Linked DNA regions of Luteolibacter sp. Y139. The protein of the gene in region 1 interacts with the protein of each later gene in a pairwise test. Links are inferred from orthologs where the notes say so. Each region holds a gene or a part of one and is shown on either strand. Other genes may lie near its edges. The genes, in order: hflK and ftsH.

The links.
Region 2: the proteins of hflK (region 1) and ftsH interact in binary tests that used the Escherichia coli proteins (3 or more experiments, as listed by UniProt). The link is inferred for Luteolibacter sp. Y139 from one-to-one orthologs.

The regions. Positions count from the first base shown.
Region 1 is NZ_JBBUKT010000011.1:188,150-191,253, forward strand. The notes cover bases 146-2,928. They hold hflK (FtsH protease activity modulator HflK), read right to left. Parts: upstream 2,141-2,928; coding sequence 1,151-2,140; downstream 146-1,150. Other genes in these bases: hflC (protease modulator HflC), read right to left, coding at 153-1,139; WKV53_RS23315 (AAA family ATPase), read right to left, coding at 2,229-2,928. In the rest of the region: WKV53_RS23300 (hypothetical protein), read right to left, coding at 1-81; more of WKV53_RS23315, read right to left, coding at 2,929-3,104.
Region 2 is NZ_JBBUKT010000008.1:333,739-336,987, reverse strand. The notes cover bases 172-3,099. They hold ftsH (ATP-dependent zinc metalloprotease FtsH), read right to left. Parts: upstream 2,770-3,099; coding sequence 574-2,769; downstream 172-573. Other genes in these bases: WKV53_RS20140 (ATP-binding cassette domain-containing protein), read left to right, coding at 3,075-3,099. Outside these bases: more of WKV53_RS20140, read left to right, coding at 3,100-3,249. UniProt on the Escherichia coli protein: Acts as a processive, ATP-dependent zinc metallopeptidase for both cytoplasmic and membrane proteins. Plays a role in the quality control of integral membrane proteins.

The DNA.
Region 1 (3,104 bases):
TTCCGGCTGCGTGACTTCCGCGATAGCATTCGGTGCAAAGGCCAACAGCGTCAGAAAAGCGACGAGGGTAGTAGGCGGCATGCCAGAGCATGCCACGGAAGGAACATCCCTACTGTAACTTGCGTGTAAAAACGAACGGGAAGCAGGAACGATCATTCCTGTTTCTTCGGCTCCAAGTTCTTCAGCAGGCGGAACAGGTCGCTGTTCGTGGTGAAGATCGCGGTGGTGTCCTTGGAGAGGGTGCTTTGGTAGGTCTCCAAGGTCTTCATGAACTGATAGAAATCGGCGGCCGCGGGGCTGGTGTTGTAGGCGGCGGCGTAGATGCCGGTGGCTTCGGCGTCGGCCTTGCCGCGGACTTCTTGTTCCGTGCGGTAGGCTTCGGATTCGATCTGTTGGAGATCGCGCTCCTTGCGGCCGAGGATTTTGGCGGCTTCACCAGCACCTTCGGAGCGGAAGCGGTCGGCGATCTGCTTTCGCTCGGAAGCCATACGGGCGTAGATCTTTTCCACGACGCCCGCCTTGTAGTTGATGCGCTTGAACTGGATGTCGATGAGTTCGATGCCCCAGGACTTCACCTTCGGTGCGGCGGACTTGAGGATCTGGTCGTCGAGGGCGCTGCGGCCATCGCGGATGGGAGGAAGCACGCCGAGATTCGAGTCGGCGGCGGTCAGTGCTTCATCGCGCTGGGGTTGGCGCGTCTTGTCGGTGCGAATGACTTCGATGAGGTCATGGGAGGCGATCACGGCACGGGTCTCGCTGCCGATGATGTCATCGAGCCGCGAGAGCGCGCTGCGTTCGTCGCGAAGCTTCTCGAAGTAGAGCTTGGGATCGGAGATGCGCCAGCGGGCGAAGTTGTCGACGGAGATGTAGAGCTTGTCGCGGGTGGGCATTTCGGTCGATGGGCCGTCCCATTCGAGGATGCGCTTCTCGATGCGATTGACATCCTGGATGAAGGGCTTCTTGAAATGCAGGCCGGCTTCGTTTTTCGCCGGGTCGGCATTGATCGGCGCGCCGACGGGCTTGCCGAATTCGGTGACGAAGATCTGTTCGGTTTCGCTGACGGTGTACATGCTGCCGCTGAGGAGCAAGTAGGTGAAGACGACGCCGGCGATGCCGAGGATGAGGATGGGGCGTTTCATGGCGTGCGATTTCAGCGGGCCGGGGCGACGCCTTGGTTGAGGTTCATGAGCGGGAGGAATTGCTTGGCGTCCTCGTCGATGATCACCTTGTTGCCGAGTTTCGGGAGCACTTCGCTCATCGTTTCAAGATAGAGGCGTTGCTTGGTGATGGCAGGCGCCTTGTCGTATTGAAGAAGGAGCTGTTGGAAGCGGGCAACGTCGCCCTGGGCTTCATTGATGCGGCGGACGGCGTAGCCCTCGGCGCCGGAGATGCGCTGCTGGGCCATGCCGCGGGCCTTCGGGATGACCTGGTTGTACTGGCCGTTGGCTTCGTTGATCATCTGCTCGCGCTCCTGTTGGGCGCGGTTCACGTCCTCGAAGGAATGCTGCACCTCGGCGGGCGGGTTGACGTTCTTGAGCTGGATCTGCTCGACACGCAGGCCCATGTCGATGTGCTCGACGTGCTTCTGGAGCTTCACCAAGGCCTCGGTCTCGATTTCGGTGCGGCCGATGGTCAGCACTTCATCGACGGTGCGGTCGCCGACCACTTCACGCATGGTGCTTTCGGTGAGGTCGCGCAGGGTCGGTCCCGGGTCGCGGACCTTGAAGAGATATTTCTCCGGATCAGAGATGCCGTATTGGACGATCCACTCCACCTGGGCGGCATTGAGGTCGCCGGTGACCATGTCGCGCTCAAGCAGGGGATCCTCGCTGCGTTGATCGCGGCTCGTCGCTCCGGGGGTATTGAAGCCGAACTCGAGTTTCAATTGCCGGCGGATGGGCACGACGGTCGCGGTATCGACGCCGAAGGGGATCTTGAAATGCAGGCCGGGCTCGGCGACGTGCTGGAATTTCCCGAAGCGTTGTACTACCGCCACCGATTCCGGGCTCACCGTGTAGAAGGAGGAGAAGATCCCGGTGAGCAGCAGAATCCCGACCGGGACAATGAAGGCGATCCACAGGAAAAGGCCAAGACGAGGCTTGGGAAAGCGGACCGAGGAAAGGGGAGGAGGGCCGGGCATGGGATTGGGGAAAGCGGTTGCACTCCCATATGGCCCCAACTGGCCGCCGGAATCGACTGGAATCTCGGGCTTACTTTCCTCCCGGGTCTTACACCGGCACTGGCACCTCTTCCAAGATATCGGCCACGACCTGGCGGCCGGTCACGCCGGAGAGCTTGGCTTCCGGGGCGATGACCATGCGGTGGGCGATGACGTCGGCGGCGACGGTCTGGATGGTTTCCGGCACGACGAATTCGCGGCCTTCGAAGAGGGACAGGGCCTGCGCCATCTTCATGAGGGCGATCGAGGCGCGCGGGCTGGCGGCGAGCTGAACATCATCGCGACCGCGGGTGGCGGAAACGATGTCGACGATGTAGCCGCGCAGTTCATCGCTGATGCGCACGGTGCGGGTGGTCTCTAACAGATTCACGAGATCATTGCGATTGATCACGGGGTCGAGGCGATCGACGGGATGGGTGTCGATCTGGTCGGCGAGGATGGCGCGCTCTTCTTCCGGGGTGACGTATCCGAGGCGGCTCTGCACCATGAATCGGTCCATCTGGGCTTCCGGCAGCGGATAGGTGCCGCGGAACTCGACCGGGTTCTGGGTGGCGATGACGAAGAAGAGGCCATTGAGGTCATGTCGCTCACCATCGATCGTGGCCTGACGCTCGGCCATCGCTTCTAACAGTGCCGACTGGGTGCGTGGCGAGGCGCGATTGATTTCATCCGCGAGCAAGATGTCCGCGAAGACCGGGCCGGGCCGGAAGCGGAACTCCTGGGTGCGGGGATCGAAGATCGAGACGCCGAGAATATCGCCGGGGAGAAGGTCGGGCGTGAATTGCACGCGCTTGAAGCCGGCACCATCCACCGCGCGGGCGATGGCCTTCGCGAGCGTGGTCTTACCGGTGCCGGGCACGTCTTCGACAAGCACGTGGCCACCGGCAGCGAGGCTAGCGAGGATATTGCGCAGGGCGGCGTCCTG
Region 2 (3,249 bases), on another replicon or contig:
CGGAGGTCGTCGCGATGCTGGGAGTGAGCGACGAGATGAAGGGGAGGCTGGCGGGGTATTCGGGCTCTTCCCCGCATGAGGCGTCCCGTTGGGACGCTGATCTGGAGGGCAAGTGTCCCGGCACTTTGGTGCCGGGCTTTTATGAATCGTCCCGTTGGGACGGAGAGGGATGGGGCGTTCCTCTGGGGATGAGGAGCTGCGACAAGGGATGGACTAGGGGACAGGAGTGTCCCCTCTCCTCAGGGGCGGGACTTTTTGGCGGGCCATGAGGGACCGTTCGGCCGGTCTGGAGACCAGCGCTCTCGGCGGTGGCTTGGTGGATTGAGGCCGTGGGGACCGTTCGGCCGGCCTGGAGACCGGCGCTCCCGGGGGGGCTTGGTGGGTTGAGGCCGTGGGGACCTATTCGGGCGGGATGAATCCCGCGCTCCCAGTGGGCTTGGGGTGCGGATGTCCCCTGCCCTTTGCGCCTTTGGTGGCTCGAACGCGCTGTTCCCGGCGCCCGGTGGAAAGGAAAAGCGCGGTGTGGACGATCCACACCGCGCTTTGGGAATTTCAGATTTCGCCGTTCGGCGGTCAGGCCGGGGCGCCTACGACTTCGCCGGGGAGAGGGCCGCCGTCGTCGGGCTTGTCCTCGGTGGGCTTGGCGGCGGGCTTCTTGCGGAATTCGTCAGGGACCGGTGGTGGCTTGGGCGCGCTGGGCGGATTCTTCATCTCGCCGGTCTCGATGAGGTCGCGGATGTGGGATGCGTCCAGCGTCTCGTATTCAAGCAGAGCATTGGCGATGAGCTCCACCTTGTCCTTGTTGGTGGTGAGGACCTCGGTGGCGTGATCGTAGGCTTCGTCGATGAAGCGCTTGATCTCGGCATCGATGACGCGGGCGGTGTCCTCGGAGTAGTTCCGGCTGCGCGAGACATCGCGGGCGAGGAAGACCGGGTTGTCACCGTCGCCGTATTCGATCATGCCGAGCTTGTCGCTCATGCCCCACTCGCAGACCATGTGGCGTGCGAGGGAGGTGGCCTGACGGATGTCGCCGGAAGCACCGTTCGAGACGTCGCCCGTGATGAAGGACTCCGCAATGCGGCCGCCCATGGTCATCACGAGGTTGGCGAGGGCTTCCTTGCGCTGGGTGGAGTATTTATCGCCGTCCGGCAGATACATGGTGGCGCCGAGATACGGGCCACGCGGGATGATGGTCACCTTGTGCAGCGGGTGCGTGTGCGGCAGCACCATATTCAGGTAGGCGTGGCCGGCCTCGTGCCAGGCGGTGCCGGTCTTTTCCTTGTCCGACATGGCGAGGCTGCGGCGTTCGCGGCCCCAGCGGACCTTGTCGCGGGCTTCTTCCATCTCGGCGATGGTGACGGCGGAGAGTCCGCGGCGGGCGGCAAGAAGAGCCGCCTCGTTGATCAGGTTGGCGAGTTCCGCACCGGAGAAGCCGGGGGTGCCGCGGGCGATGATCCCGAGGTCGGTTCCGGGGGCCAGCTTGATCTTCTTCACGTGGACGCGGAGGATTTCCTCGCGGCCATTCACGTCTGGAAGGGACACGGTGACCTGGCGGTCGAAACGACCGGGGCGCAGCAGCGCGGGGTCGAGGACGTCCGGGCGGTTGGTGGCGGCGATGATGATGACGCCCTCCTGGGTGTCGAAGCCGTCCATTTCCACGAGGAGCTGGTTGAGCGTCTGCTCGCGCTCATCGTGACCGCCGCCCATGCCGTGACCGCGGTGGCGGCCGACAGCGTCGATTTCGTCGATGAAGATCAAGCAAGGAGCGTGCTTCTTGCCCTGCTCGAACATGTCGCGGACGCGGGAAGCACCCACACCGACGAACATTTCGACGAAGTCAGAACCGGAGATCGAGAAGAACGGGACGTCCGCCTCGCCGGCGATGGCGCGGGCGAGCAGGGTCTTGCCGGTGCCCGGAGGGCCGACCATGAGGACGCCCTTCGGGATCGAGCCGCCGAGCTTCTGGAATTTGCGGGGATCGCGGAGGAAATCGACGATTTCCCAGAGCTCTTCCTTGGCTTCCTGAATGCCGGCCACGTCCTTGAAGGTGACCTTGTTATGATCGCGTGTGAGCAGCCGGGCCTTGGACTTGCCAAAGGACATCGCGCCACGGCCGGCGGCTTTCATCTGCTGGCGGAACAGGAAGAACAGCAGCAGCACGATCAGCAGGACCGGCAGGAAGGTGAAGATGGCGCTCTTGAGGAAGTCGTTGTTAGCCTCGTAGATGCCGTTGTCATTGAGGAGCTTACCGAGCTCTTCGCCGAGCATCATCACCGGGGCGATCACCTTGAACTGCTTGGGGCCGGCGCCTTTCGGGTCGGCGGGGGCAGCAGGCGTCGGGGGAATCTCGCGATTGGCCACAATCACGGCGAGATTGCCGTCCGGTGAGTAGACGGTGAGCGGGCCCTTGCTATCCAGCGACTTGATCTCGCCGAGCGCGGCGGCTTGGCGGAAACCGGCTTCGGAAAGCTCGACGGTTTCCACGCCGGGGGCTGGAGCGGCTTCGCTGGTCAGGCGGAACGCCACGGACTGGCCGAGAATGGCGGGCACATCCTGAGTGCGGACGGTGGCGCGGATCGGCTTGGTGCCGGGCTCCTCGCCGGGTCCACGCTCGGGCGAATTGCGAAGGTAACCGGTGATGACCGCATTGTAGGCGCTGTCCTGAGTGGTGACCTTCAGCGGGAACTTCGCGTCATCGCGATAGACCAAGCCCTGGTCCCATTTCTCGCGGAATTGCGCGAAGGACAGGGACTGGATGGTCGAGCTCATCCCATTGCTGAAGACAGCAAGGGCCAGGATGAGAAACGCGGCACTAAGGAGAATTGCGAGACGCCAGTTGAATCCAGGCGGGTCGTTCGGTCCGCGCGCGCCAGAACCCTGCGGCGGACGGTTTTGAGACGGGTCAGACATGATTGATGAGGAAATCGCCCTTTTCCGGTCGCCGCAGGCAAACGAGCATCAGCGGGGAAGACAGTGCAGAGGGCGCGACAGGGTAGCGCTATAATCCCGAAAGAAAACCCAATTTTTTCCGGCGCTCTTGCCGGTGCGGCAAGGGTTTGCCATGGATGGCGCGGATGGATCACGACACGGCTCCCGATGAGGCCCCGGAACCGCGGAAGGGTCCGGTGCACCAGACGTGGTGGGCGAAGCGCCGGGTGGCCAAAAACAACGCCTCGCGGGTGCTCGGTTTGCTGGTGGATGCGTTCGCGGGATTCGCCACGATCGACGGCCAGCTGGATGCCGATGAAG